DNA from 2 places in the Pseudomonas sp. FSO-7 genome. Region 1 is predicted to be linked to the other one. Evidence: predicted binding sites of a transcription regulator. Region 1 holds the regulator's gene; the other holds the start of a gene.
The links. The regulator FliA, encoded in region 1, starts transcription of late flagellar genes. The targets are predictions, from matches to a motif close to CTAAAGTTTNNNNNNNNNNNGCCGNTAA.

Region 1 (15,204 bases):
CTCGAGCTGACGGACACCCAGATCAGTTCCTGGGTGGCATCGTTCATCCTGCCGCTGTTTCGCGTCACTGCGGTGCTGATGAGCATGCCGGTCTTCGGCACGACACTGGTACCAACCCGGGTGCGCTTGTACCTGGCCCTGGCGATCACGGTCGTCATCGCCCCCGGACTGCCGCCAATGCCGCCGGTCAATGCCCTGGACCTCAGCGCGCTGATGCTGGTGGCCGAGCAGATTCTCATCGGTGCCCTGATGGGGTTCTCGCTGCAGCTGTTCTTCCAGGCATTCGTGGTGGCCGGGCAAATCATTTCGATCCAGATGGGCATGGCCTTCGCGTCCATGGTCGACCCCACCAATGGCGTGACGACCGCAGTGATCGGTCAGTTCCTGACGATGCTGGTGACCCTGTTGTTCCTCGCCATGAATGGGCATTTGGTGGTGTTCGAGGTCTTGACCGAGAGCTTTACCACCATGCCGGTGGGCAATGCGTTCCTGATCAATCATTTCTGGGAAATCGCCGGCAAGCTCGGCTGGGTCCTGGGTGCGGCGATGGTGCTGGTATTACCGGCGATCACCGCGTTGCTGGTGGTCAACATCGCGTTTGGCGTGATGACCCGTGCGGCGCCGCAACTGAATATTTTCTCCATTGGCTTCCCGCTGACCCTCGTGCTGGGCATGGTGATTTTCTGGGTCAGCCTGGGGGATATCCTCAACCAGTATCAGCCGCTGGCCACCCAGGCCTTGCAGCTTTTACGCGACATGGCACAGGCACGCTGAACCATGGCCGAGAGCGAGAGTGGTCAGGACAAGACAGAAGACCCCACGGAAAAGCGCCTGCGTGAATCTCGGGAAAAGGGCGAAATCGCCCGCTCCAAGGAACTCAACACGCTGGCGGTGATGCTGGCCGGGGCGGGCGGGTTGCTGATTTATGGCGGCGGGTTGGCCCTGGACCTGCTGGAGATCATGCGCCTGAATTTCTCCCTGCCCCGTGAGGTGCTGCTTTCTCCTGGGGCCATGTCCCAGTATCTGCTGCACTCGGGCAAGATCGCGATCCTGGCGGTGCAGCCGGTTCTGATCTGCTTGCTGTTGGCCGCCGTGATCGGCCCGATTTCCCTGGGCGGCTGGTTGTTCGCCGCTGGTAGCCTGGCCCCCAAGTTCAGCCGGATGAACCCGGCCGCCGGTCTCAAGCGCATGTTTTCCACCACGGCGCTGATGGAGTTGCTCAAGGCGTTTGGGAAATTCCTGCTGATCCTGTTTGTCGCGCTGACGGTGCTGCAGGCCGATATCGACGACCTGCTGCGCATTGCTCACGAACCGCTGGAGCAAGCGATTATCCACAGCGTGCAGCTGGTGGGCTGGAGTACGTTGTGGATGGCCTGCGGCCTGATCCTGATCGCTGCCATCGATGTGCCGATCCAGCTCTATCAGAGCAAGCAGAAGTTGATGATGACCAAGCAGGAGATACGCGACGAGCATAAGGACCAGGAAGGCAAGCCCGAGGTCAAGCAGCGCATTCGTCAATTGCAGCGCGAGGTCTCCCAGCGACGGATGATGGCGGCGATTCCCGACGCCGATGTGGTCATCACCAACCCGACTCACTACGCCGTCGCCCTCAAGTACGACCCCGAAAAAGGCAACGCGCCCGTGTTGCTGGCCAAGGGCAGTGATTTCCTGGCGCTGAAGATCCGTGAGATCGCCGTGGCCAACGAGGTGATGCTGCTTGAGTCCCCGGCGCTGGCACGATCGATTTACTACTCCACCGAGCTCGATCAGGAAATCCCCGGGGGCCTGTACCTGGCCGTGGCCCAGGTATTGGCCTACGTCTACCAGATCCGTCAGCACCGCGCCGGCAAGGGTAAGCGCCCCGAACCGCTCAAGGACCTGCCGATCCCGCCGGATTTGCGGCGTGACTCCTGAGCCTGGCTGACACACGCCCCGGTGGGAGCGAGCTTGCTCGCGATTGCGTGGGTTCAGTCACCTGCAGGTTCGACTGACAAATCGCTATCGCGAGCAGGCTCGCTCCCACAGGTCAATGTCCCTTCAACCCCTCTATTTCAGCCCTCGACAAAAGTTGGAAGGCTTCTTGCAATACCCCGCCTGCGCCCCCTCCGGGCGTCAAAAGTTTGCTTCACAGGCACGGGGAATATTGGTGGATCGCTCTCAGTTACTCAGCACCGCGCGCAGCAATGTAGCCGACCTCAGCCGGGGCAATCTGGGTGTGCCGATCTTGCTGCTGGTCATGCTCGCCATGATGATGCTGCCGGTACCGCCGTTCCTGCTGGACGTGTTCTTCACGTTCAACATCGCCCTGTCGATCGTCGTGTTGCTGGTGTGCGTCTACGCCCTGCGGCCGCTGGATTTTGCCGTATTTCCGACCATCCTGCTGGTGGCGACGTTGATGCGCCTGGCGCTGAACGTGGCATCGACCCGGGTGGTCATGCTCCACGGCCAGGACGGGCACGCCGCCGCCGGTAAGGTGATCCAGGCCTTCGGTGAGGTGGTGATCGGCGGTAACTACGTGGTCGGTATCGTGGTTTTCGCCATCTTGATGATCATCAACTTCGTCGTGGTGACCAAGGGCGCCGGGCGGATTTCCGAGGTGAGCGCGCGTTTCACCCTCGATGCGATGCCCGGCAAGCAGATGGCGATCGACGCCGACCTCAACGCCGGCCTCATCGACCAGAGCCAGGCCAAGCTGCGTCGCCTGGAAGTGGCCCAGGAAGCCGAGTTCTACGGTTCCATGGACGGTGCCAGCAAATTCGTGCGCGGTGACGCCATCGCCGGCCTGTTGATTCTGTTCATCAACCTGATCGGCGGCATGGCCGTCGGCATCTTCCAACATGGCATGACCTTCGGCGACGCCGGCAAGGTCTACGCCTTGTTGACCATTGGTGACGGTTTGGTGGCGCAATTGCCATCACTGTTGTTATCCACAGCCGCCGCGATCATGGTGACCCGTGCTTCGGGCTCCGAAGACATGGGTAAGCAGATCGGTCGGCAGATGTTCGCCTCGCCCAAGGCCCTGGCCGTTGCCGCCGGCCTGATGGCGGTGATGGGGCTGGTGCCGGGGATGCCGCACTTTTCCTTCCTGAGCATGGCGGCCATGGCCGCCGGTGGTGCCTACTGGTTCTGGAAGAAGCAGAACGTGCAGAAAGTCCAGGCCCTGCAAGAGGTCAAGCGCCAGCAGGAACTGCTGCCGTCGCCGGCCCGCGCCATGGAAACCAAGGAGCTGGGCTGGGATGACGTGACCCCGATCGACATGATCGGCCTGGAAGTCGGCTATCGCCTGATCCCCTTGGTCGATCGCAATCAGGGGGGACAGTTGCTGGCGCGGATCAAGGGGGTACGCAAGAAGCTCTCCCAGGACCTGGGCTTCCTGATGCCCACGGTGCATATCCGCGACAACCTCGACCTGGCGCCGAGCGCCTATCGCCTGACCTTGATGGGCGTGATCCTGGCCGAAGCCGAGATCTACCCCGACCGCGAGCTGGCGATCAACCCGGGCCAGGTCTACGGCAGCCTCAACGGCATCACCGCCAAGGATCCGGCTTTCGGCCTGGAAGCGGTGTGGATCGAAATCAGCCAGCGGGCCCAGGCCCAGTCCCTCGGTTATACCGTGGTGGACGCCAGTACCGTGGTGGCGACCCACTTGAACCAGATCCTGTACAAGCACTCCAGCGAGCTGATTGGCCACGAAGAAGTCCAGCAACTCCTGCAAGTACTGGCCAAAGGCTCGCCGAAGCTGGCTGAAGAGCTGGTGCCGGGCGTGGTTTCGTTGTCGCAGTTGCTCAAGGTGCTGCAGGCGCTGCTGGCCGAACAAGTGCCCGTGCGCGACATACGCAGTATCGCCGAGGCCATCGCCAACAACGCTTCCAAGAGTCAAGATACCGCCGCCTTGGTGGCTGCGGTTCGGGTCGGCGTGTCCCGTGCAATCGTCCAAAGCATTGTAGGCACTGAGTCTGAGCTGCCTGTGATCACCTTGGAGCCAAGGTTGGAACAGATATTGCTCAATAGTCTGCAGAAGGCAGGACAAGGCTCGGAAGAGGGTGTTCTGCTGGAGCCAAGCATGGCCGAGAAGCTGCAGCGTTCGTTGATCGAAGCAGCCCAGCGGCAAGAGATGCAAGGCCAACCGGTGATCCTGCTGGTGGCCGGTCCGATTCGCGCGATGCTCTCGCGATTCGGGCGCCTCGCGGTCCCGGGGCTGCATGTGCTGGCGTACCAGGAAATACCGGACAACAAGCAAGTGACCATCGTTGCGACAGTAGGGCCCAACGGCTGAGGTAGTGGTTTATGCAAGTGAAGCGTTTTTTCGCCGCCGACATGCGTCAGGCCATGAAACTGGTTCGTGACGAGCTGGGCGCTGAAGCAGCCATCATTGGCAACCGTCGTATCGCCGGCGGTGTCGAGCTGACGGCGGCCCTGGATTACAAACTGTCTGCGCTGGCCCCACGGGTTCCGAACATGGAACTCGAAGATGAGCTGCGCAAGACCCAATCGCGCATCGCCAGCGCCCAGGCCGAACTGAGCCTGCGCAGCAGCGAAGGCGAGGGTGCCGCAGGCACCAATCGTCAATTGTTCGCCGGTCAGCCGCTGACCGCCGGCCTGCCGTTGACCGCTGCCGAGCCGCTGATCGAGCAGGCCAAGGCCGAACCACGTCGTCCGGAGCCGGCACCCGCCGCGCCTGCCCGCGGAGTCGACCCGCGCACCCTGGACTCGATGCGCTTCGAACTCAACAGCCTGCGCGAGCTGATGGAAGTCCAACTCGGCTCCCTGGCCTGGAACCAGTTGCAAGGCAGCCGTCCGGCCCAGGCCAACCTGTGGCGTCGCCTGCAACGCATCGGCTTGTCCGGCCCGTTGTCCCGGGACCTGCTGGCGCTGATCAATGGTATCGAAGAGCCGCGCCAGGCCTGGCGCATGTTGCTGGCGCACCTGGCGCGGATGATCGCCACGCCGGAAGTCGAGCCACTGGAAGAGGGCGGGGTGATTGCCATGGTCGGCCCTGCCGGCATGGGCAAGACCACCACCCTGGCCAAGCTCGCCGCCCGTTATGTGCTCAAGTACGGCGCCCAGAGCATCGCCCTGGTGAGCATGGACAGTTTCCGCATCGGTGCCCAGGAACAACTCAAGACCCTGGGCCGGATCCTCAATGTGTCGGTGACCCATGTGGATCCGGGCCAATCCCTGGCCCAGGCGCTGGAACCGCTGCTGCGCAAACGCGTCGTGCTGATCGATACCGCGGGCCTGCAAGCCAGCGATCCGGCCCTGCGCATGCAGCTCGAAAGCCTGGCCGGACGCGGCATCAAGTCAAAAAATTATCTCGTGTTGGCAACCACCAGCCAGAAACAGGTTCTAACCGCCGCGTACCACAGCTACAAACGCTGCGGGCTGGCCGGCTGCATCCTGACTAAGCTGGACGAAACGGCCAGCCTGGGCGAGGTGTTGAGCCTGGCGATCGGTCATGAACTGCCGGTGGCCTACCTGACCGATGGGCCGCGGATCCCGGATGATTTGCATCTGCCGCGCCGTCATCAACTGGTCAGTCGTGCCGTGAGTGTGCAAATGCAGGAAGAACCCAGCGAAGAAGCCATGGCTGACATGTTCGCTGACATCTACCACAGCCCGACCAAACAGGTCGGCTGAGGTAATCATGAATATTTTTTGTACCTACATCGATGGTCTGCCATGCATTGTTCCTTATGCGAACGCGCAGCCAGTAATGTGGCCTCCGTCTAAGAAGACAAGGTAAAGAACGAACATGGGCAGCATGCATCCCGTACAGGTGATCGCGGTGACCGGCGGCAAAGGTGGCGTCGGGAAGACTAACGTGTCAGTGAACTTGTCCCTGGCTCTGGCAGAGCTTGGCCGACGGGTCATGCTGCTGGACGCCGACCTGGGCCTGGCGAACGTCGACGTGCTGCTGGGGCTTACCCCCAAACGCACCCTGGCGGACGTGATCGAAGGCCGTTGCGAACTGCGCGACGTGCTCTTGCAGGGGCCGGGCGGGATTCGCATCGTGCCCGCTGCCTCCGGCACCCAGAGCATGGTTCACCTGACCCCGGCGCAGCATGCGGGCCTGATCCAGGCCTTCAGCGACATCGGCGACAACCTCGATGTGCTGGTGATTGACACTGCCGCCGGCATCGGCGACTCGGTTGTCAGTTTCGTCCGCGCCGCCCAGGAAGTGCTGCTGGTGGTCTGCGACGAACCGACGTCCATCACCGACGCCTACGCCCTGATCAAACTGCTGAACCGCGACTATGGCATGAACCGCTTCCGCGTCCTGGCCAACATGGCCCAGAGCCCGCAGGAAGGACGCAACCTGTTCGCCAAGTTGACCAAGGTCACCGATCGCTTCCTGGACGTCGCCCTGCAATACGTCGGCGCCGTGCCGTACGACGAAAGCGTACGCAAGGCCGTCCAGAAGCAACGTGCCGTTTATGAAGCTTTTCCACGTTCCAAGTGCGCGCTGGCGTTCAAGGCGATCGCCCAGAAGGTCGATACCTGGCCCCTGCCGGCCAACCCCCGCGGGCATCTGGAATTTTTCGTCGAGCGTCTTGTGCAACAAACAGCAGGGCCCGTGCTATGACAGCCAGCGGTTACAACCATCTCTACAAAAAATCGGCACGGGACGCCCAATACGAACTGATCGAGCGTTACGCGCCATTGGTCAAGCGTATCGCCTACCACTTGCTGGCGCGGTTGCCGGCCAGTGTCCAGGTCGAGGACTTGATCCAGGCCGGCATGATCGGCCTGCTTGAAGTGTCGAACAAATACGACGCCAGCAAAGGCGCCAGTTTCGAGACCTATGCCGGTATTCGCATTCGCGGGGCGATGCTCGATGAAGTCCGCAAGGGCGATTGGGCGCCGCGTTCGGTGCACCGCAATACCCGTATGGTCAGTGACGCGATTCGCGCAATTGAAGCGAAAACCGGGCGTGACGCTAAAGATCACGAAGTTGCGGCCGAACTCCAGTTGAGTCTCGACGATTATTACGGGATTTTGAACGATACCTTGGGCAGCCGCCTGTTCAGTTTCGACGACCTGTTGCAGGACGGCGAACACGAAGGGCTGCACGAGGATAACGCGAGTGCTCACATGGAGCCGTCGCGTGACCTGGAAGATGAGCGTTTCCAGAGCGCGCTGGCGGAGGCGATTGCCAATTTGCCGGAGCGTGAGCGGCTGGTCTTGGCGCTGTACTACGACGAAGAGCTGAACCTCAAGGAAATCGGTGAGGTCCTGGGGGTCAGTGAATCGCGGGTCAGCCAGTTACACAGCCAGTGCGCGGCCCGTTTGCGGGGGCGTTTGGGGGAGTGGCGAGCGCGTTGACAGGCAGTGTGGGGACACTGCGACGAGGCTGGCCTGGCAGGTACTGCGCCAGTCTCCATCCGTTGTGCTCCAGACCGTTGTCGAGTGTTGTGCCGGATTGATTGAAATGGCGCGTCCAGGTGCTGGGCGCGTTTAAGACTGCTTGGAGGTCGAATTGGACAAGAACATGAAAATCCTCATCGTTGATGACTTCTCAACGATGCGGCGGATCATTAAAAACCTGTTGCGTGACCTTGGGTTCACCAACACGGCCGAAGCAGATGACGGGACCACTGCGCTCCCGATGTTGCACAGTGGCAACTTCGATTTTCTGGTTACCGACTGGAACATGCCGGGCATGACCGGTATCGACCTGCTGCGCCAGGTGCGTGCCGACGAAAAACTCAAGCACCTTCCGGTGCTGATGGTCACTGCCGAAGCCAAGCGCGAGCAGATCATCGAAGCGGCCCAGGCCGGTGTAAACGGCTATGTGGTCAAACCCTTCACGGCCCAGGCGTTGAAAGAGAAGATCGAAAAAATCTTCGAACGCATCGGTTAACGGCGCCACGGGGGAGCTATGGACAACGAATCTTCAATGGGCGATTTCGAATCGACCCTGAAAAAACATGCCCGCGAACTGGTCGACAGCCTTGAAAAAGGTCGTTTTGGCGATGCGGTTCAAATGATCCATGAGCTCAACCAGACCCGTGACCGCGGTCTGTATCAGGAAGTGGGCAAGCTCACGCGTGAACTGCACAGCGCGATTGTCAATTTCCAGATCGACCCGCACATGCCGCAGGCCGAGGAAGTCTCCCAGATCACCGACGCCACCGAGCGCCTGGGGTATGTGGTCAAGCTGACCGAAGCCGCGGCCAACCGCACCATGGACCTGGTGGAGAGCGCGACGCCGCTGGTCAACGGCCTGAGCGAAGAGGCTCAGGCCTTGAGCACCGACTGGGGCCGGTTCATGCGTCGCGAAGTCGGTGCTGAAGAGTTTCGGGAGCTGGCCCGTCGGGTCGACGGTTTCCTGGCGCGCAGCAGCACCGAGAACCGCGCCGTGGCAAGCAACCTCAACGACATTCTGCTGGCCCAGGACTATCAAGACCTGACCGGCCAGGTGATCAAGCGTGTGACCCAGTTGGTCACCGAAGTGGAAAGCAACCTGCTCAAACTGGTGTTGATGGCCAGCCAGGTCGACCGCTTTGCAGGCATCGAACACGACCGTGAAGCGATGCTTGCTGAAAAAGATCCACAAAAACATCTCTCTCAGGGTGAAGGTCCGCAAATTCATGCCGATAAAAGAGAAGACGTTATGTCCGGTCAGGACGATGTGGACGATTTGCTGTCCAGCCTTGGATTCTGAGTTTTAGCCCTGTTTTAGGAGCAGCCATTAATGAGCTTCGGCGCCGATGAAGAGATCCTTCAGGATTTCCTGGTTGAGGCCGGCGAGATTCTAGAGCAACTGTCCGAACAGCTGGTCGAGCTGGAAAGCCGACCAGATGATGCGGATCTGCTCAATGCAATTTTTCGCGGTTTCCACACTGTAAAAGGAGGCGCCGGCTTCCTCCAGCTCAACGAGCTGGTGGAGTGCTGTCACATTGCCGAGAACGTGTTCGACATCCTGCGCAAGGGTGAGCGTCGCGTTGATTCGGAACTGATGGACGTGGTGCTCGAAGCGCTGGATGCGGTCAACAGCATGTTCAGCGAGGTGCGCGAGCGTTCGCCGATCACCGCTGCCACTCCTGAGTTGCTCGCCGCGCTGGCACGCCTGGCCGAGCCGCAATCGGCTGACGAAGCGGCGCCGGTTGCCGAAGCGGTGGTTGAAGAGCCGGTCGTCGAAGAATCGGGCGACATCACCGATAACGAATTCGAACAGCTGCTGGACTCCCTGAATACCGTCAAGGCCCAGGCCGAAGCGCCAGCCGCTCAGGTTGCACCTGCTGCGCAAGCCGCCGGGGCTGCCAGCGATGAAATCACCGATGCCGAGTTCGAGTCGCTGCTCGACCAGCTTCACGGCAAGGGCCAGTTCGCGCCGGATGCGGTCGTCCCGCCGACGGCCCCGGCCGCCCCGAAAGCGGCGGGCGACAGCTCCGACATCACCGACGACGAATTCGAAGCGTTGCTCGACCAGTTGCATGGCAAGGGCACCTTTGCCGTTGACGCACTGGATTCGGCCATCGCTTCGGCACCGACCCCGGCCAAGCCTGCCGCCGCTGCCGCTGGCAGCGACCTGATCAGCGACCACGAATTCGAATCCCTGCTCGATGAGCTGCACGGCAAGGGCAAGTTCAGCGAAGTCGGTACAGCTGCCGCTGCGCCTGCTGCCACCACCGTTGCGCCAGCGGCCAAGGCTGCGCCAAAACCCGCTGCCAAGGCACCGGAACCCAAGGCCGAGCCCGCCAAGCCTGCCGCTGCTGCCCCGGCAGCCGCCCGAGCTCCGGCGGCTGCGCCAGCGGAAAAACCGGCCAGCGAAGCCGAGACCACCGTTCGGGTCGACACCGCACGCCTGGACGAGATCATGAACATGGTCGGCGAACTGGTGCTGGTGCGTAACCGTCTGGTGCGCCTGGGGCTCAACAGCCAGGACGAAGCCATGTCCAAGGCCGTGTCGAACCTCGACGTGGTCACGGCCGATTTGCAGACCGCGGTCATGAAGACCCGGATGCAGCCGATCAAGAAAGTCTTCGGGCGCTTCCCGCGCCTGGTTCGCGACCTGGCTCGCCAGCTCAAGAAAGAAATCAACCTGGAACTGGTGGGCGAAGAGACCGACCTCGACAAGAACCTTGTCGAGGCCCTGGCCGACCCGCTGGTCCACTTGGTGCGCAACGCGGTCGACCACGGCATCGAGTCGCCGGAAGAGCGCGAAGCCTCGGGCAAGGTCCGCAGCGGCAAGGTGATCCTGGCCGCCGAGCAGGAGGGCGACCACATCCTGTTGTCGATCTCCGACGACGGCAAAGGCATGGACCCGAACGTGCTGCGTTCCATCGCGGTGAAACGTGGTGTGATGGACAAGGATGCCGCCGACCGCCTGAGCGACACCGAGTGCTACAACCTGATCTTCGCCCCGGGTTTCTCCACCAAGACCGAGATTTCCGACGTGTCCGGCCGTGGCGTGGGCATGGACGTGGTGAAAACCAAGATTTCCCAGCTCAACGGTTCGATCAACATCTACTCGACCAAGGGCCAGGGTTCGAAGATCGTCATCAAGGTCCCGCTGACCCTGGCGATCATGCCGACCCTGATGGTGATGCTGGGCAACCAGGCCTTCGCCTTCCCGCTGGTCAACGTCAACGAGATTTTCCACCTCGACCTGTCGCGCACCAACGTGGTGGACGGCCAGGAAGTGGTGATCGTACGGGACAAGGCATTGCCGCTGTTCTACCTCAAGCGCTGGCTGGTCAGCTCCGCGGCTCATGTGGAGCAGGGCGAAGGCCATGTGGTGATCCTTTCGGTGGGCACCCAGCGGATCGGCTTCGTCGTCGACCAGTTGGTGGGCCAGGAAGAAGTGGTCATCAAGCCGTTGGGCAAGATGCTCCAAGGCACCCCGGGCATGTCCGGCGCCACCATCACCGGCGACGGCCGCATCGCGTTGATTCTCGATGTGCCAAGCATGCTCAAGCGTTACGCCGCCCGGCGTATTTGATTCTGGAGGGGGGCGGCCCAGCGCCGCGCCTCGTCTAACGGAGTGTTTATGGTAGTTAAAGTCCTGGTGGTGGACGATTCGGGGTTTTTCCGTCGCCGCGTCTCGGAAATTCTTTCGGCGGACACGAGTATTCAGGTCGTCGGTACCGCGACTAATGGCAAAGAGGCGATCGATCAGGCCCTGGCACTCAAGCCGGACGTGATTACCATGGACTATGAGATGCCGATGATGGACGGCATCACGGCCGTGCGGCATATCATGCAGCGCTGCCCGACCCCGGTCTTGATGTTCTCGTCCCTGACCCACGAAGGCGCCCGGGTGACCCTCGATGCGCTGGACGCCGGGGCGGTGGATTTCCTGCCGAAGAATTTCGAAGACATTTCGCGCAACCCCGACAAGGTCCGGCAGTTGCTGTGCGAAAAGGTCCACAGCATTTCCCGCAGCAATCGCCGTGTCGGTGCCTACAGCACACCGGCGCCAGCCCCGGTTGCGGCCCCAAGCCCGGCGCCAGCGCCGACGTCGACGGCATCGAGCAGCTTCAATGCGGCCCCGGTACGCAGCGCCCCGGCGCCTGCGCCGACGCGTTCGGCACCTGCCAGTCCATCGTCGCCGGCCCCCAAGCGCAAAGCCTACAAGCTGGTGGCGATCGGTACGTCCACGGGCGGCCCGGTGGCGCTGCAACGGGTTCTGACCCAGTTGCCGGCCAACTTCCCGGCTCCCATCGTGCTGATCCAGCACATGCCCGCGGCGTTCACCAAGGCGTTTGCCGAGCGTCTGGACAAGCTGTGCAACATCAACGTCAAGGAAGCCGAGGATGGCGACATCCTGCGTCCGGGCCTGGCGTTGCTGGCGCCGGGTGGCAAGCAGATGATGATCGACGGCCGCGGCGCGGTGAAAATCCTGCCGGGCGACGAGCGCCTGAACTACAAGCCTTGTGTGGACATTACCTTCGGTTCCGCAGCCAAGTCCTACGGTGACAAAGTTCTGGCGGTGGTGCTCACCGGCATGGGCGCCGACGGCCGCGAAGGCGCACGGCTGCTCAAGCAGGGCGGCAGTGCGATCTGGGCCCAGGATGAAGCCAGTTGTGTGATCTATGGCATGCCGATGGCCATCGTCAAAGCCGATCTTGCCGACGCGGTGTACGGATTGGACGACATCGGTAGACACCTGGTCGAGGCCTGCCTGTAATGGATGTGCTCAGCCTGATCGGCATCATTATGGCGTTCGTCGCCATCATTGGCGGCAATTATCTGGAAGGCGGTCATCTGGGCGCGCTGGCCAACGGCCCGGCGGCGTTGATCGTGATCGGTGGCACCGTCGGCGCGGCGCTGCTGCAGTCGCCCATGAGCGCTTTCAAGCGGGCCATGCAGGTGCTGATCTGGATTCTGTTCCCGCCCCGTGTCGACCTGGCCGGTGGTATCGACCGGGTGGTGAACTGGAGCCTGACCGCTCGCAAGGAAGGCCTGCTGGGCCTGGAAGGGGTGGCCGATGCCGAACCCGACAGCTACTCACGCAAAGGCCTGCAATTGCTGGTGGACGGCGCCGAGCCGGAAGCCATCCGCAGCATCCTGGAAGTGGATTTCTATACCCAGGAAAGCCGCGACATCGAAGCGGCCAAAGTCTTCGAAAGCATGGGCGGCTACGCGCCGACCATCGGCATCATCGGTGCGGTGATGGGTCTGATCCATGTGATGGGCAACCTGGCCGATCCATCGCAGCTGGGCAGCGGTATCGCCGTGGCGTTCGTCGCCACGATCTATGGCGTGGCGAGTGCCAACCTGGTGCTGCTGCCCATCGCGGCCAAGCTCAAATCCATCGCGTTGCGCCAGTCGCGCTATCGCGAAATGCTGCTGGAAGGGATCCTGTCGATCGCCGAAGGCGAAAACCCGCGCTCCATTGAGCTGAAGCTCCAGGGCTTCATGGACTGATGGGGGGTATGGAGCATGGCACGTCGCAGGCATCGTGAAGAACACGTCAACCATGAACGCTGGCTGGTTTCCTATGCCGACTTCATCACGCTGCTGTTCGCTTTTTTCGTGGTCATGTATTCGATTTCGTCGGTCAACGAAGGCAAGTACAAAGTCATTTCCGAGGCGTTGATCGGGGTCTTCACCGATTCCGACCGGGCCCTCAAGCCGATCCCTATCGGCGAGGAGCGGCCCAAGACCACTACGCCGGCCAAACCCTTGGTCAAGGACAGCGAGCAGGTCGACGCCGGTATCGCCGGCAGTAGCGATCCGTTGAAAAGCATCGCCGACGACATCAGCGCGGCGTTCGGTGACCTGATCAGCTCCAACCAGATGACCGTGCGTGGCAACGAGTTGTGGGTCGAGATCGAACTCAATTCCAGCTTGTTGTTCGGCAGCGGCGACGCCATGCCCAGCGACATGGCGTTCAACATCATCGATAAGGTTGCAGCGATCCTCAAGCCCTTCGACAACCCGATCCATGTCGAAGGCTTCACGGACGACCAGCCGATCCGTACCGCGCAGTACCCGACCAACTGGGAACTGTCTTCGGCCCGTTCGGCGAGCATCGTGCGCATGCTGGCGATGCAGGGTGTGAACCCCGGTCGCCTGGCCTCGGTGGGCTACGGTGAGTTCCAGCCGGTGGCCAACAACGCCACGGCCGAGGGGCGTGCGCGCAACCGGCGGGTGGTGCTGGTGGTGTCGCGTAACCTCGATGTACGTCGTAGCCTGACCGGTACCGGTACGGCCCATGCAACCCCGGATGCGGCATTGAAGCGGGCTGGCACACAAACTGCACCGGCTCCGGTCAAGTCGCCGGGAAGACAGAGTGCCGTCAATTCTCCGTCACCCGCTTTATAACCGAGCTATTTCTCGGTCGAGCCTGTTTCGGCCGGGAGGAACGATCCGAATGAGAGTCTGGGCAGTCGCCAATCAAAAAGGTGGTGTGGGCAAGACCACATCTTCCATCGCTTTAGCCGGGTTGCTGGCCGAGGCGGGCAAGCGCGTGGTCATCGTCGATCTGGACCCCCATGGCTCGATGACCAGCTATTTCGGCTACGATCCCGATAGCCTGGAGCACAGCAACTTCGACCTGTTCCTGCACAAGGGCGTCGTGCCCGAGGGGTTGCCGGGGCAATTGTTGTTGTCCACCAGCGACGAGCGGATTTCCCTGTTGCCGTCGAGCACCGCCCTGGCCACCCTGGAACGACAGTCGCCCGGGCAGAGTGGCCTGGGCCTGGTGATCGCCAAGAGTCTGGCGCAGCTGTGGCAGGATTTCGATTATGCGATCATCGACAGCCCGCCGTTGCTGGGGTTGCTGATGGTCAATGCCTTGGCCGCCAGCCAGCAATTGGTGATTCCCGTGCAGACCGAGCATTTAGCCGTCAAGGGCCTGGAGCGCATGGTCAATACCCTGGCGATGGTCAATCGCTCGCGCAAACAGACACTGGCCTTCAACATCGTGCCGACGCTGTTTGACCGTCGCACCCAGGCGTCCCTGGGGACCCTGCGTGTGTTGCGGGACATGTACCCGGAGGACATCTGGCAAGGCTATATCCCCGTCGACACCCGCCTGCGGGATGCCAGCCGCGCCGGTGTGACTCCTTCGCAATTCGATGGCAAGAGCCGTGGCGTGCTGGCCTACCGAGCACTACTCAAGCATCTGCTGGCCCAACAGCTTGTTCCGCAGCAGGTGGCTTAAGGTGACGAGGCTTTCCATTGGCAGTGTGTTCGCTTGCGAACGCTCAAGTCCTGCCGCATTCATGCCGATAACCTCTTCAAGTGGCGCACTGTTCCCATGAGCCGCCCAATAAAGACAACCTCGCGTCCGCAAATGGCACTGCAGTCCTACCTGGATGGGCTGTTGCAGGAAGCGACCGAAGAATTGCCACCGCCGCCAAGCGTGATCGAGGCGTTGCCCGAACACGTAGAAGCCGAGGGTGTGCTGGATGAGTTTCAAGCGGCCGTGCTCGAAGAGCAGGCCCGTGACGCACAGAAATCAGTGGTGGCCGCGGCGGTTGAAGCTCCGTTCATCAAGCCTCAACTGGCGGTAATGGAAGCGCCTGCGCCGATCCTGGCACCGGTCTCGACCGTTGCCCCGTTGCTGCAGGGCCTGGTGACGCCGGTGGTGGAAGTCCACTTGCCGCCGAGCAACCCACCGCCACCGGTGCCGGGCGACGACCGTCCGGCCTGGGCTGCCGAGCCGTTCGAGTGCTTGTTGTTCGATGTGGCCGGGTTGACCCTGGCGGTGCCGCTGGTCTGCCTGGGTTCGATTTATTCCCTGGCCGGGCA
Region 2 (15,204 bases), 1.4 Mb from region 1:
TGAAGATCAAAGACCCGAGCAAAGCGACCGAGATGCGCGCCGCATTGGTCAGGCCGCTGGTCCCTGTCGAGCTGCCAGCCACCGGGCATTCCGTGACCACACTGGCCAAGGCCGACAAGGTCGCCAAGCAGCAGAGCGAAAAAGAGCAAGCCAACGAGCAAGCCGGCGAGCAGAAAGAAGCCAAGGCCGTCAAGGCGTCTGCCGCCGCTGCCGAGCCGACCCCAACCCCACAGGAACCGGAACAGGCTGAACAAGTCCTGACCGAGACCTGGAGCTACCAGTTGCCTGCCGATGAGTAATACGTCCGTACAACCAGAATCTCTCAGTGAGTATCTGGCCCATTTGCCGATGACCGACGAGCAGCGCGCCGAGCTGGCGGGCTGCACGTCATTCAGCGAATTGCACAAGCGCCTGGCTTCGTCGACATTCGACGCACCCAACGAGGCGGCGCAAGCCTCGGTGGGCCGTCGCCTGACGCTGAGCACTGCCGAGGAACTCGAGGACGCCGAAATGCTGGCTCTCGATGCCAACGGCCGGGTGTGCTTGAAGGCGACGCCGCCGATTCGTCGGACCAAGGTCGTGCCGGAACCGTGGCGCACCAATATCCTGGTGCGCGGTTGGCGGCGCCTGACCGGGCGTACCAACCCGCCGAAGCCGCCCAAGGATGAGCGCGTGCTGCCCCATGCACGCTGGCGTACCGTGGGTTCGATTCGCCGCTACATCCTGCTGATCCTGATGCTCGGCCAGACCATCGTTGCCGGTTGGTACATGAAAGGCATCATGCCGTACCAGGGCTGGTCGCTGGTGGACCTGGACGAAGTCCTGCACCAACCGCTGATGCAGACGGCCACGCAAGTGCTGCCGTATGCGTTGCAGACCAGCATCCTGATTCTGTTCGGGATCCTGTTCTGCTGGGTGTCGGCGGGTTTCTGGACGGCGCTGATGGGCTTTCTCGAATTGCTCACCGGCCACGACAAATACCGCATCTCCGGCGCCAGCGCCGGCAATGAGCCGATTCCCAAGGACGCCCGCACCGCGCTGGTGATGCCGATCTGCAACGAAGATGTGCCGCGGGTATTCGCCGGTTTGCGCGCGACCTTCGAGTCGGTGGCCGCCACCGGTGACTTGGATCGTTTCGACTTCTTTGTGCTCAGCGACAGTAACGAAACCGATATCTGCGTGGCCGAACAGCAGGCCTGGCTGGATGTCTGCCGTGAAGCCGGGGGCTTCGGCAAGATCTTCTACCGCCGTCGTCGCCGTCGCGTGAAACGCAAGAGCGGTAACCTCGACGATTTCTGCCGTCGTTGGGGCAGTGACTACAAGTACATGGTCGTGCTCGACGCGGACTCCGTAATGAGCGGCGAATGCCTGACCAGCCTGGTGCGCCTGATGGAAGCCACGCCGGATGCCGGCATCATCCAGACTGCGCCACGGGCCTCGGGCATGGACACGTTGTATGCGCGCATGCAGCAGTTCGCCACGCGGGTGTACGGTCCGTTGTTCACCGCCGGTCTGCACTTCTGGCAACTGGGAGAATCCCACTACTGGGGCCACAACGCGATCATCCGCATGAAACCGTTCATCGAGCACTGCGCCCTGGCGCCGTTGCCCGGTAAAGGCGCGTTCGCCGGTGCCATCCTGTCCCATGACTTCGTCGAAGCCGCGCTGATGCGTCGTGCCGGTTGGGGCGTGTGGATTGCCTACGACCTGCCGGGCAGCTATGAAGAGCTGCCACCGAACCTGCTGGACGAACTCAAGCGTGACCGTCGCTGGTGCCACGGCAACCTGATGAACTTCCGGCTGTTCCTGGTCAAGGGCATGCACCCGGTGCACCGTGCGGTGTTCCTGACCGGCGTGATGTCCTACCTGTCGGCGCCGCTGTGGTTCTTCTTCCTGGTGCTGTCCACCGCGCTGCTGGCGGTGAACACATTGATGGAGCCGCAGTACTTCCTCGAGCCACGCCAGCTGTATCCGCTGTGGCCGCAATGGCATCCAGAGAAAGCCATCGCGCTGTTCTCGACCACCATCGTGCTGCTGTTCCTGCCCAAGCTCTTGAGCATCGTCCTGATCTGGGCCAAAGGCGCGAAGGCATTCGGTGGCAAGTTCAAGGTGACCCTGTCGATGTTGCTGGAGATGCTGTTCTCCATGCTGCTGGCGCCGGTGCGGATGATTTTCCACACCCGCTTTGTCCTCGCCGCTTTCCTGGGCTGGGCCGCGACCTGGAACTCGCCGAAACGTGACGACGACTCCACGCCATGGAGCGAAGCGGTCAAGCGCCACGGTCCGCAAACCTTGCTGGGCTTCTTCTGGGCTTTGCTGGTGATCTGGCTGAACCCGAGCTTCCTCTGGTGGCTGGTGCCGATTGTCGGGTCGCTGATGCTGTCGATCCCGGTGTCGGTGATCTCCAGTCGCGTGGGCCTGGGCTTGAAGTCCCGTGATGAAAGCCTGTTCCTGATCCCTGAGGAGTACGCACCGCCGCAGGAGCTGCTGTCGACGGACCAGTACACCCATGAAAACCGTTGGCACGCGCTGAACGACGGTTTCATCCGGGCGGTGGTCGATCCACAACAGAACGCCTTGGCGTATGCGCTGGCAACCTCGCGTCACGGCCAGGCCGAGCCGATTGAGTGGCTGCGGGTCGAACGTGTTCGTCACGCGCTGAAGGTCGGCCCGGCGGGTCTCACCAATGGTGAGCGGCTGGCCCTGCTGAGCGATCCGGTGGCCTTGTCCCGCCTGCATGAGCAGGTCTGGAGCGAGGGGCATCCGGAGTGGCTGGCGGCATGGCGTGAATCGGTCAAGGCCGACCCTCATGCGCCGCTGCTACCGCTACAGCCGGTGAGCGTGCAGTCTCAAGTGGCCTGATACGCAAAAAGCCCCGCTTCTGGAAAGAAGCGGGGCTTTTTGTTGGGTGCATTTTTTACCTGTGGCCCCGGCTTTGTAACGAGGGAGCTATGGTCTTGGGTTGACGCTGTCCAACAGTCGATTAGCCAACAAACCACTCAGTTCGATCAGTTGCAGGATGCCAAGGGCAACATGGCGTCGAGAGCCTTTCAGGTCGAACGCAAGGTCGTTGACCATGGCATCGGCTGAGGCCAGGGTTTCGCTGAGGTTGGCCAGCAGGTTTTCGGTGTCGATGCCGTCGACGACGGTGAAGAGTTGGCCTGGCGACGCTTTATTCTCGGATTTGGCCTGTTTGGGGTTCAGGTAGTAATCGAGTGTGCGATCAGCGGCTTCCTGGAGTTTCTTGGGGTCGGTTTCTGGTTCTGGTGGGTTGGGTGTGACCTTGTACATGGTTGACGCTCCTAGGGTAATGGAGCCGCCAGATATCGCTGCTAAACGAGAAGGGTGGCGACTGTACGCGGGTTAGCAGACCGGGACCCTAGAACCCGGCAGACCCGAGGGTCTCCCACGCACAACCGCCATGACATAGATGTGCAGGCGCTGAAGCCTGCTCACGCATGTGGAGAGCGTACGTCTAGGATTGTCCAGGCTGCTAAACCCGATCGCTGAACTGACAGCGACCTGCAAACGTTAAAGCCCAGGCCTAAGGCGTACAAGCCGGCGGATTCTGGCGTAGTTGTAGGCAATGGCGCAAGGCGCCGTAGCCTTGGGATGACGGATTGTGGGCCTGGGTATTCTTGGGTGTATATCCGTTATTGGGGCTACGGCTGCTGACGGTTCCGCTCTTACAGCGGCTCACTTTTGAGAAGCGCAAAGGTAAGCCGCTGTAAGAGCGGAACCGTCAGCAGCCGTTACCTAAATAACGGATATACACACAACACCAACCCCAACACCCACACCCGAATCAAACCCGGAACCGCCCCACCAACGTCTGCAAATGAACCCCCAACCGCGCCAGCTCAGCACTCGAAGCGGCAGTCTTCTCACTGGACGACGCCGTCTGCTCCGACACATCACGCACATTCAGCACACTACGGTTGATCTCCTCAGCCACCGCACTCTGCTGCTCAGCCGCCGCGGCGATCTGCTGGTTCATCGACTGGATCGCCGAAACCGTACGAGTAATGTTTTCCAGCGAGCCCCCCGCGCGGCGGGTCAGTTCGACGCTGCTGTCGGTCAGGCTGCGGCTGTTGTCCATGATGGTCGCGACTTGTTCGGTACCGCTTTGCAGGCCGACAATCAGTTCTGCGATTTCTTCGGTGGACTTCTGGGTGCGCTGGGCCAGGCTGCGGACTTCATCGGCCACCACCGCAAAACCACGTCCGGCCTCACCGGCACGGGCTGCCTCGATGGCCGCGTTGAGGGCCAGCAGGTTGGTTTGCTGGGCCACGGATTTGATCACGTCCAGGACGCTGCCGATCTTGTCGCTTTCGCGCTTCAAATCGCCCATGGCGGCGGTGGAGTTGCCCACTTCCTTAGCCAGACGCTCGATCTGGGCAATGGCCTCGCCCACCACTTTGTCGCCTTCGCGGGCCTGTTGGTCGGCGGCGACTGCGGCTTCGGAGGCTTCCTCGGCGTTGCGGGCGACTTCCTGCACCGTGGCGGTCATTTCGTGCATGGCGGTGGCGACCTGATCGGTTTCCACCTTTTGGCTGTTGACCCCGGCGCTGGTCTGCTCGGTCACGGCCGAGAGTTGTTCGGCGGCGCTGGCGATTTGGGTAACGCCTTCGCTGATGCCGCCGATCAATTGCCGCAGGCCCACGGTCATGCTTTGCATGGCGCGTTGCAACTGGCCCAGTTCGTCGCGACGGTCAGAAGTGAGGTTGTGGGTCAGGTCGCCAGCGGCCACGCGTTCGGCAACCTTCAAGGTTTCGCCGAGTGGGCCGACGATCTGCCGGGTGATGAACAGGGCGGCGATCACGCCGAACAGCAGCGCCAGCGCGGCCGCCACGATCAGCAGCGTCTTGGCTTGGACGACGTCGTGGTCACGCACGGCTGTCTGGGAAACCGTCAGCTTCTGGCTGGAATCGATCAGTGTTTGCCCTTGCTCGGTCATGCGCTGGAGGGCCGCGGCGTTGTCGATCTGCGAGTCGCGGAACTGGGCGACCGCCGCGCGATAGAGATTGAACGAGTCGTTGGCCTGTTGCAGGTTGGCGGCGTGTTCCTGGGGCAATTGGTCTGGCAGTCGCGCAAGCAGCTTGAGGACCGTGTCGATGGCCTCGAGGGCCGGTTGCTGGGCTTCGCTCTTGCCGCTGTAGGTGTAGCCGCGGACTTGGTAGCGGGCTTGCTGGATGGCCTTGCTCAGGGTGACCACGCTGTTGAACGGGGTGACGTCGCCGGCTTGCAGCAACAACTGTTCAACTTCGGCGACGCGGGCCACGGCGTTGTCGGCGCTGGCACCGAGTTTGCTGCGGGCATCTTCGCGGTTGACGGTAGCGCGGGTCATCTGGGCGAAGGCGCCCTTGTATTCGGCGACGGCAGCCAGTTGCTTGTCGATCAGTGCGACGTCGGCCGGCTGTTCGATTAACTCGCGTGCGGTTTTCAGGCCGGCTTCGAGCTTGCCCAGCAGGTCGTTGACCTGTTGCGGGCCCTTCTCGCCCCGCGTGGTGTTGTAGTCGATGCTGGCCAGGTTCAAGTCTTTGCTCAAGTCGTTGAGACTGGCAATGAACCCCAGTTTATCGCCCCGGCTGATGACATTGCCCAGGCCGGACCAACCGGTGAATGCGATCATCAGGGTGAGGAACAGCACCAGGCCGAAGCCTGCGCCGAGTTTGCGGTTAACGCCTACGTTTCCCAGACCCTGGGCAAGCCACCGGAACATGCTGATACTCCCTTGGAGCGCTGAATGGGTTTTATGGGCACTGTATCGGCGGCTTTGACGGGATCTGTAGAAATGAGCTCAGGATTCTCAGAGTGGCTTGTTTGTGGCAAAGCAGAGAAACCTTTCAGAACAACCTTGCAAGCAATGCGGTAACCGCGGTCTCGACCCGCAGGATCCGCTCGCCCAGTTGTACCGGTTGCAGACCGGCCTTGCCCAGCAGGTCGATTTCGTAGGGAATCCAACCGCCTTCGGGGCCAATGGCCAAGGTCACCGGTTCTGTGAGCGCTCGCGGGCAGGGCGGGTGGTTGCCGGGATGACCGACCAGGCCCAAGGTGCCGGCGGTCATGGCCGGCAGGCGGTCCTCGACAAAAGGTTTGAAGCGTTTCTCGATAACCACCTCAGGCAACACGCTGTCCCGGGCTTGTTCCAGGCCCAGGATCAGTTGCTCGCGGATGGCCTCGGGCTCGAGGAACGGCGTCTGCCAAAAGCTCTTTTCCACGCGATAGCTGTTGACCAACACCACCCGCGGCACGCCCATGGTGGCGACCGTCTGGAACACTCGCCTGAGCATTTTCGGACGCGGCAGCGCCAGCACCAGGGTCAACGGCAACTTGGCCGGCGGCGCCTGGTCGAGGGTCACTTGCAGTTCGGCCTCGCGAGCCTCCAGGCGCAGTACCTGGGCCGAGCCCATCAACCCGCCGATGCGCCCGACCCGCAGGCTGTCACCGACGGCACTGCGATGGACTTCCTGCATGTGGGTCAATCGGCGATCGCTCAGGATCACGCGGTCGGGCCCAATGAAGTCGGCCTCTTCGAGCAGCAGCAGGTTCACGCTTGGGTCGCTGGCGGCTGGTCGTTGTGGTCATCGACCGGCTGGTCCTCGGGTTCTTCTTCCCGGCGCTTGCGCACCAGGCCACCGAACAGGATGCCGATCTCGAACAGCAGCCACATCGGCACTGCCAGCAGGGTCTGGGAGAAAATGTCCGGCGGGGTCAGGATCATGCCGACCACGAAGCAGCCGATGATCACGTAGGGGCGGATCTTCTTCAGGTAGGCCACGTCGACCACGCCGATCCACACCAGCAGCACCACGGCCACGGGGATTTCGAACGCCACGCCGAAGGCGAAGAACAGCGTCATGACGAAATCCAGATAGCTGCTGATGTCGGTCATCATTTCCACGCCCGCCGGGGTGGCGGCGGCGAAGAACTTGAAGATCAGCGGGAACACCAGGTAATAGGCGAAGGCCATGCCGGTGTAGAACAGCAGGATGCTGGACACCAGCAGCGGCACGGCGATGCGTTTTTCATGCTTGTACAGGCCCGGGGCGATGAAGCCCCAGATCTGGTGCAGGATCACCGGGATCGCCAGGAACAGCGAGACCATCATCGTCAGCTTCAGTGGCGTCAGGAACGGCGACGACACGTCGGTGGCGATCATCGTCGCGCCTACCGGCAGGTACTGGCGCAGCGGCGTGGAGACGAAGGTGTAAATCTGCTGGGTGAAGGAAAACAGCCCGGCGAAGATGATGAAAACCGCCGCGACGCAACGCAGCAGGCGGGTGCGCAACTCGGTGAGGTGCGATACCAGCGGCATCGGCTGGTCGTTTTCGGGGATATCGCTCATGGGGCTCGCGGCGGCAAAGTAGGATCGTTAGGCGCAGGGACAGCGTGGGGCGCTGTATCCGCTACCGTCGGTGTCACTGGCGCCGGTTCAGCCACCGGCGCGCCACTCTCTGGCGCTTGGGAAGCCACGGTCGGCTCGGCCACAGGCTGGACTGGCGTCGGTTCCTGCTGGGGCGGCGTGAAGATTTTCCGCGCTTCCTGCTCCAGGGACAGAATGTGTTCGTTGTGAAGTTGCCGACGGATGTCGTCGGCGCCGATTTCACGTTCAACTTCCTGTTTGATCGCATTGAAGCTGCGCTTCAGGCGCCCGATCCAGAGACCGGCGGTGCGCGCAGCGCCCGGCAGGCGCTCGGGGCCCAGTACCAGCAGGGCGACGAGGCCGACGAGCAGCAGTTCAGTGAAGCTGATCCCAAACATTAGTCAGTGCTCACGAGTCTTTGCGGATGGGCTCTTCGACTTTTTGGGCCTGCACGTCGATGGTATTCGGCGCATTCACAGGCTGAGTGGCCTGCGGGTGTACCGGTTGGGTCGGTTGTGCGGGCTGAGCCTGGTTGGTCGTCGGGTCGGCCGGTTTCTCGTCATCGTTCATGGCCTTGCGAAAACCCTTGATCGACTCGCCGACATCGGTGCCGAGGTTCTTCAGTTTCTTGGTGCCGAACACCAACACCACGACGACCAGGATGACGACCCAGTGTTTCCAGTCAAAGATACCCATGTGGCTACTCCTCTCAAAAATTGATCAGGCGGACGGGCGCGAGGCTTTCTCGACGTGCCCGGACAGACCGAAGCGACGGTCCAGTTCATCCAGTACGGCCTGCGGATGCTGCCCCAGTTGGGCCAGCATGACCAGGCTGTGGAACCACAGGTCGGCGGTCTCGTAGATCACGTCGCTGCAGTCGCCGCTGATGGCGGCGTCCTTGGCGGCGATGATGGTCTCGACCGACTCTTCGCCGACTTTTTCCAGAATCTTGTTCAAGCCCTTGTGGTACAGGCTGGCGACATAGGAACTGTCGGCCGCGGCGCCCTTGCGCTCTTCCAGCACCTGGGCCAGGCGGGTCAGGGTGTCACTCATGGGTATGTCCTGAATAAATGGCATGCGGGTCCTTGAGCACCGGGTCGACGGTTTTCCAGTCGCCGTTCTCGAAGACGCGATAGAAGCAGCTTTGACGGCCGGTGTGGCAGGCGATCTCACCGACCTGCTCGACCATCAGGATGATGACGTCGCCGTCGCAGTCCAGGCGCATCTCATGCAGGTGCTGCACATGCCCGGACTCTTCACCCTTGCGCCACAGCTTGCCACGGGAACGTGACCAATAGATGGCGCGGTTCTCGGCGGCGGTCAGGGCCAGCGCTTCGCGGTTCATCCAGGCCATCATCAATACGCGCCCGGTCTTGTGGTCCTGGGCGATGGCCGGCACCAGGCCGTCAGCGTCCCACTTGATCTCGTCCTGCCAGTTTTTCATCTTTGACTCCGACCATGGGCCGCGTACCTGACGTCGGCGGGCCCAGCGTTGAAACAGTGTGCCAGCGCGAACCGGTGCTGGCTATCGGCGAACGACCAGATACAAACCAACGATCACCATGATTGCGGCGGGCCAATGGCCCAATTCGCTCAACGGTCCACCAGCCGCCAGCATTGCGCCACCTCCCAGGTGAGCTGCGCCGAGCAAGCGCAGGAACCAGTCGTCCTTGCGTCGGTGCCACGGTGGCGCCGGGTCGTGGGCGTGGGGTTGGGACATGCGTTCGAGCAGGTCGCGGGTCATGTTGGCCAAGTGCGGGATCTGCTCGAACTGGCTCTGCACGTTGCCCAGCAAGGCTCGCGGGCTGACGCGCTCGCGCATCCAGCGTTCGAGGAACGGCTGGGCGGTGTTCCACAGGTCGAGGTCCGGGTACAACTGACGGCCGAGGCCTTCGATGTTCAACAGGGTTTTCTGCAACAGCACCAACTGTGGCTGAACCTCCATATTGAAGCGTCGCGCGGTCTGGAACAGGCGCATCAGCACCTGGCCGAAGGAAATATCTTTTAACGGTTTTTCGAAGATCGGTTCGCACACGGTACGGATCGCCGCTTCGAATTCGTTGAGCTTGGTCTCGGCCGGCACCCAGCCCGAATCGATGTGCAGTTGGGCGACACGGCGGTAGTCACGCTTGAAGAAGGCGAACAGGTTGCGGGCCAGGTAGTCCTGGTCTTCGGGGGTCAGGCTGCCGACGATGCCGCAGTCGATGGCGATGTATTGCGGACTCCAAGGCTGCACGGTGCTGACAAAGATATTGCCCGGGTGCATGTCGGCGTGGAAGAAGCTGTCGCGGAACACCTGGGTGAAGAAGATTTCCACGCCGCGCTCGGCCAGCAGTTTCATGTCGGTGCGCTGGTCGGCCAGGGTCGCCAGGTCGGTGACCTGGATGCCGTAGATGCGCTCCATCACCAACACTTTCGGTCGGCACCAGTCCCAATAGACTTGCGGCACATAGAGCAGCGGCGAGCCTTCGAAGTTGCGGCGCAGCTGGCTGGCGTTGGCGGCCTCGCGCAGCAGGTCGAGTTCGTCGTAGATGGTTTTTTCGTAGTCCTGGACCACGTCCACCGGGTGCAGCAGGCGGGCATCGGCCGACAACCGTTCGGCGGCGCGGGCGAGGATGAACAGCCACGCCAGGTCCTGGGCGATGATCGGCTTGAGGCCCGGGCGAATGACCTTGACCACCACCTCTTCGCCGCTCTTGAGTTGTGCGGCGTGAACCTGGGCCACGGAGGCCGAGGCCAGGGGCTCGACGTCGAAACGGCTGAAGACTTCGCTGATCTTCTTGCCCAGTTGTTCCTCGATCAGCGCCACCGACAGCTTGGAATCGAACGGCGGCACGCGGTCTTGCAACAGCATCAGTTCGTCGGCGATGTCTTCGGGCAACAGGTCGCGACGGGTCGAGAGGATCTGCCCGAACTTGATGAAGATCGGCCCCAGGTCCTGCAAGGCCAGGCGCAGGCGCGCGCCACGCGGCAGGTCCAGGGTTCGTCGGGGGAACCAGCGCCACGGCAGCACGAAGCGCAGCGCCAGGAGAAACCAGGGCAACGGCAGGGCGAACAGCAGGTCATCGAGGCGGTAGCGGATCACGACGCGCTGGATGCGCAACAAACGGCGGACGGCAAGCAGCTTCATGCGTTATCGCTTGGTTTCAAGGGATCGGGAAAGGCGCTCGAAACGCGCCTCGAGACGTTCCAGGTCAAGCTTGACCTGATCCAGTTCATCAAAACGGGCCTGGGCCTCGCGTTGGCCTACGAGGGTACGCGATTCTTCGGCCAGGTATTCACTCAGATTCTGTCCCAGGCTGGCGAAACCCTGGCGATACCAGTGGCGGCGGCGGCGCAAATGGCCGCTGAGCAACTGGGTCGCCACCGGACCGATCCAGCGGGACACTTCGTATTCCCAGTCCAGTTCCAGGTCCTGGAGAATCGCCGCCAGCTCCAGCAGCACGCCGCTGTCGCCATCGAGCTCCACGTCGGGGCTGTGCAGTACCGCGCTCTTGTCCTTGCCCAGGGCCAGGTTCACCAGGCTCGACGCCGGAGCGCGCAGCGTGCAATCCGCTTCGGCTTCCCAGTGGGCGGCGAGCATCAGGCCTTCGTCGCTGGGCAGGATGAACACCTGCAACGCCGGGCTGCGGCAGTCGACGGCGATCACCTTGCCGCTCAAGTGCGCCAGGCGCGCGAGCGCCGTGCTGTCCAGGCGCAATACCCGGTTGAGGCCGAGTTCGACGCTGGCGAGCAGGCCGGTGAGCAACATCAGGGTTTGATACCGCGATGCAGGGCGACGATACCGGCGGTCATGTTGTGGTAGGTCACGCGGTCGAAACCGGCCTCGACCATCATCGACTTCAGGGTTTCCTGGTTCGGGTGCATGCGGATCGATTCGGCCAGGTAGCGATAGCTTTCCGAGTCGTTGGTGATCAGCTTGCCCATCAGCGGCATGAAGGCGAACGAGTAGGCGTCATAGGCCTTGGACATCAGCGCGTTGGTCGGCTTGGAGAACTCCAGCACCAGCAGGCGGCCGCCGGGCTTGAGCACCCGCAGCATCGAACGCAGGGCGTCTTCCTTGTGGGTGACGTTGCGCAGACCGAAGGCGATGGTCACGCAGTCGAAATGGTTGTCGGGGAACGGCAGCTTTTCAGCGTCGGCCTGGACGAACTCGACATTGCCGGCCACACCCAGGTCCAGCAGGCGGTCGCGACCGACCTTGAGCATGGATTCGTTGATGTCGGCCAGCACCACCTGGCCGGTCGGCCCGACGATGTGGGAGAACTTCTTCGTCAGGTCGCCCGTGCCGCCAGCGATGTCCAGCACGCGATTGCCGTTGCGCACGCCCGACAGCTCGATCGCGAAACGCTTCCACAGGCGGTGCATGCCGCCCGAGAGCAGGTCGTTCATCAAGTCGTACTTGGCGGCTACGGAGTGGAAAACCTCAGCGACTTTTTCCGCTTTCTGGCTTTCCGGCACGTTCTTGAAGCCGAAGTGCGTGGTGGGTTCGGCATCGCTGCCTTTGCGCTGATCAGTCATATCGCGGTCACCAAAAAAGAATGCGGGACATTCTAATCCCGGTGGAGGGCTTTGTCTTGGCAAGGCTGAAGGTAAGATGGGCGACCGCCGGGACGTTTTGACGCAGCCAGGGTCTGAAACGTTCAGGCAAGTCCCGATAAAACAGGAGTCATCCGATGGCCCGTATAACTGTTGAACGTGCCCATGGCCTGGGCAAGGAAACGGCGCGAGAGAAGGCCGACAAGCTGGCGCAGAAGTTGTCCGACAGCTATGGCCTGGAGCCGCAGTGGGAGGGCGACACCCTGAAGCTCAAGCGTTCCGGGGTCAAGGGCGAAGTGCATGTGGGCGAGGATTCGATCCGTGTCGACGTGGAGTTGGGCATGTTGATGTCGGCCATGAGCGGCACGATCAAGACGGAAATCGAAAAGGCGCTGGATAAGGCGTTGGCTTGATCGACCGAAAGGAGGATGCAGTACTCAAGTTCACCACCAAACTCTGTGGGAGCGGGCTTGCTCGCGAATGCGGTGGGTCATTCACTATTGATGTTGACTGATCCACCGCTTTCGCGAGCAAGCCCGCTCCCACAGGGAGATCACTGTCCTCAAGATTGTGTCAGTTGTTAGGGTGCCGTTTCTAATTATTGTCACTACTTTGTGCCTGAGCCCGTCCATGTGCGGGCAGTTCCTCAAACCTTTTTCGAGTGAGGTGCACCGTGGCCAAAGTTATTCTGAAGAAAAAAACCGACGTTGAATCTTCCACGCTCAGCGACGTGAAAACGTACGCGCGCAAGATCTGGCTGGCGGGCCTGGGCGCCTACACGAAGGTCGGCCAGGAAGGCAGCGGGTACTTCCAGGAGTTGGTAAAAGCTGGCGAAGTTATTGAAACCAAAGGCAAAAAGAAAATTGCCGGGAAACTTGAAGCGGCCAACAGCGAATTGATTGAAGCCAAGACCGACGTCAATACTTTCAAGGCTCGGGTTGAAGTACAACTCGATAAAGTCGAGAAGGTATTCGATGCCCGTGTTGCAAGTGCCTTGAATCGTATCGGCATTCCGTCTAAACATGACGTTGAGACACTCTCTGCTAAGCTCGATGAGCTGACAGCATTGCTCGAACGTGTCGCGCGTAAACATTAAGGAGAACGGGATGGCTGGCAAAAAAATCACAGAAAAAGAGGGCAGCTCGTGGGCCGGGAAGATTGAAAAATATTCCCGCAAAATCTGGCTTGCTGGTTTAGGCGTGTACTCGAAGATCGACACTGACGGCAGCAAGCTCTTCGAGTCCCTGGTTAAGGACGGCGAAAAGGCCGAAAAACTCACCAAGACGGCAGTCGGCAAACAAGTCGATGCCACCAAGGAAACCGTCGATTCCGCCAAGTCGCGCATCGGCGGCGTGAAGGATCGTGCCCTGGGTAAATGGGACGAGCTGGAAGGGGCTTTCGACAAGCGCCTGAACAGCGCGATCTCGCGCCTGGGCGTGCCGAGCCGCAATGAAGTCAAGGCGCTGCACAGCAAGGTCGACACCCTGACCAAGCAGATCGAAAAACTCACCGGCGCCAAAGTCGCACCCGTGGCGACCAAGACGGCGGCGGCCAAGCCAGCCGCTAAAACGGCAGCCAAGCCACTGGTCAAGGCTGCGGCAAAACCCGCTGCCAAACCTGCGGCGAAAGCAGCGGCCAAGCCAGCGGCTAAAACCGCAGCGGCCAAACCTGCGGCCAAGGCTGCGGCTAAACCGGTAGCGGCGAAAGCGGCAGCCAAGCCCGCCGCCAAACCGGCGGCCAAGCCAGCGGCCAAGACGGCTGCCGCTAAACCCGCTGCGGCCAAACCGGCGGCTAAACCAGCAGCCAAGCCAGCGGCAAAAGTGGCGGCCAAACCCGCTGCGGCGAAAAAACCTGCCGTGAAAAAACCGGCCGCGCCAAAAGCAGCCGCACCCAAGGCGCCCACTGCGGCCGCCAAGCCGGCAACCCCGGCGAGCACGGCGAACTCTGCCGCCGCTCCAACCCCGGTCGCCACTCCAGCACCAACGTCGACTCCAACGACGCCTCCCACCCAGTCCTGATATCCAGGGCAAACAAAAAAACGCCCGGCCTATGTAGGCCGGGCGTTTTTGTTTGTACGCAGGTCAACCTGTGGGAGCGAGCTTGCTCGCGATAGCGGTGGGTCAACAGTATTGATCTTGACTGACACACTGCCATCGCGAGCAAGCTCGCTCCCACAGGGGAATTGGCGGTGATACGGATATTGGAATCACCCACAATGGATCTGCCACGGGCGGTGATTAGTCGTGTTCTTCCAGATACCGCAACGCCAGCCGCTCCGTCGCCACCTTGGTCGCGGGCGGCAGGTGCGGGGCCACCAGCATCATGATCTGGTAGACCACCAGTCGAACCTCGCCCTCGCGGTCCAGGATGCGCTGGTAGTCCAGGGAGAACAGCAAGGTCATGGTGATCTGCTCCACCAGTTGCCCCAGGGCCTGGGTATCGCTGACCAGCAAATCCTGGGCCTTGAGCTGCGCCAGCAGTGAGGCAAGGGTGCGCTTCAGGGCATTGAGCAATTGACGGATGCCCTTGGCCAGCTTCGGCAGGCGCCCGGCCAGGTTCGACAGGTCCTGGAACAGAAACCGGTACTGGGCCAGGCGCTCGACGATCAAATGCAGGAACAGCCAATAGTCTTCCGGCGCCAACTGCGCGTCTGCCGGTGGGTCGAGCAGCGGTGCCAGTTCGCTCTGGAAGCGCTCGAACAAGCCGAGGATCAGCGGTTCCTTGCCATGGAAGTGGTAGTAGAGATTGCCCGGGCTGATGCCCATTTCGTTGGCAACCTCCATGGTGGAGACGTTCGGTTCGCCCTTTTCGTTGAATAATTGCAGGGCACATTCAAGGATGCGGTCGCGGGTTTTCATCCGGTCTTCTTAATGGTCAAGTCGTGCCACCGCCAATCGCCTGGCCGTGGAATAGGGCCTTCAGCGCACGCGAACATAGGTGCCGGGGGCTGCGTCCAGGGGCGGGTAGTTCGCGTTGCCCAGGCTCATCTGGGTTTCGTGCTGGGCGCCGGAGTGCTCCTGGATCCAGCTCAGCCATTGCGTCCACCAACTCCCTTCGACGTGCGTGGCGTCGTAGTACCAGGCCCGTGGGTCACTGCTCATTTTTGCGCTTTCGATGTAGTTGGCCTTGGGGTTGCCCGGCGGGTTGAGAATGCTCTGGACATGGCCGCTGTTGGAAAGCACGAAACGTTTGTCGCCGCCGAGCAACAGCGTCGAGCGATAGACCGCGTCCCAAGGCGTGATGTGGTCGTTGATGCCGGCCACGCTGAAGCTGTCCACCGTCACTTTTTGCAGGTCGAT

Region 2: AC515T_RS02150 (methyl-accepting chemotaxis protein) is a predicted target of FliA. The motif match lies at 5,765-5,792, and genes of this name have one in related genera.

Annotation. Positions count from the first base shown of each region.
Region 1 covers NZ_CM184193.1:1,852,872-1,868,075, forward strand. Annotated here, with positions in the region: gene fliR (flagellar biosynthetic protein FliR) at 1-774, shown strand, start outside; gene flhB (flagellar biosynthesis protein FlhB) at 778-1,914, shown strand; gene flhA (flagellar biosynthesis protein FlhA) at 2,147-4,276, shown strand; gene flhF (flagellar biosynthesis GTPase FlhF) at 4,288-5,637, shown strand; gene fleN (flagellar synthesis regulator FleN) at 5,753-6,583, shown strand; gene fliA (RNA polymerase sigma factor FliA) at 6,580-7,323, shown strand; gene AC515T_RS08190 (chemotaxis response regulator CheY) at 7,490-7,861, shown strand; gene AC515T_RS08195 (protein phosphatase CheZ) at 7,880-8,665, shown strand; gene AC515T_RS08200 (chemotaxis protein CheA) at 8,696-10,945, shown strand; gene AC515T_RS08205 (protein-glutamate methylesterase/protein-glutamine glutaminase) at 10,994-12,133, shown strand; gene AC515T_RS08210 (flagellar motor protein) at 12,133-12,873, shown strand; gene motD (flagellar motor protein MotD) at 12,889-13,773, shown strand; gene AC515T_RS08220 (ParA family protein) at 13,823-14,614, shown strand; gene AC515T_RS08225 (CheW domain-containing protein) at 14,711-15,204, shown strand, end outside.
Region 2 covers NZ_CM184193.1:492,612-507,815, forward strand. Annotated here, with positions in the region: gene AC515T_RS02135 (glucan biosynthesis protein G) at 1-299, shown strand, start outside; gene mdoH (glucans biosynthesis glucosyltransferase MdoH) at 292-2,862, shown strand; gene AC515T_RS02145 (DUF6124 family protein) at 2,950-3,291, opposite strand; gene AC515T_RS02150 (methyl-accepting chemotaxis protein) at 3,806-5,722, opposite strand; gene AC515T_RS02155 (16S rRNA (uracil(1498)-N(3))-methyltransferase) at 5,847-6,554, opposite strand; gene tatC (twin-arginine translocase subunit TatC) at 6,551-7,348, opposite strand; gene tatB (Sec-independent protein translocase protein TatB) at 7,345-7,764, opposite strand; gene AC515T_RS02170 (twin-arginine translocase TatA/TatE family subunit) at 7,775-8,062, opposite strand; gene AC515T_RS02175 (phosphoribosyl-ATP diphosphatase) at 8,087-8,419, opposite strand; gene hisI (phosphoribosyl-AMP cyclohydrolase) at 8,412-8,810, opposite strand; gene ubiB (ubiquinone biosynthesis regulatory protein kinase UbiB) at 8,892-10,496, opposite strand; partial or broken gene AC515T_RS02190 (ubiquinone biosynthesis accessory factor UbiJ) at 10,493-11,117, opposite strand; gene ubiE (bifunctional demethylmenaquinone methyltransferase/2-methoxy-6-polyprenyl-1,4-benzoquinol methylase UbiE) at 11,117-11,887, opposite strand; gene AC515T_RS02200 (polyhydroxyalkanoic acid system family protein) at 12,043-12,318, shown strand; gene AC515T_RS02205 (phasin family protein) at 12,579-13,001, shown strand; gene AC515T_RS02210 (phasin family protein) at 13,012-13,923, shown strand; gene AC515T_RS02215 (TetR/AcrR family transcriptional regulator) at 14,143-14,763, opposite strand; gene phaC (class II poly(R)-hydroxyalkanoic acid synthase) at 14,824-15,204, opposite strand, start outside.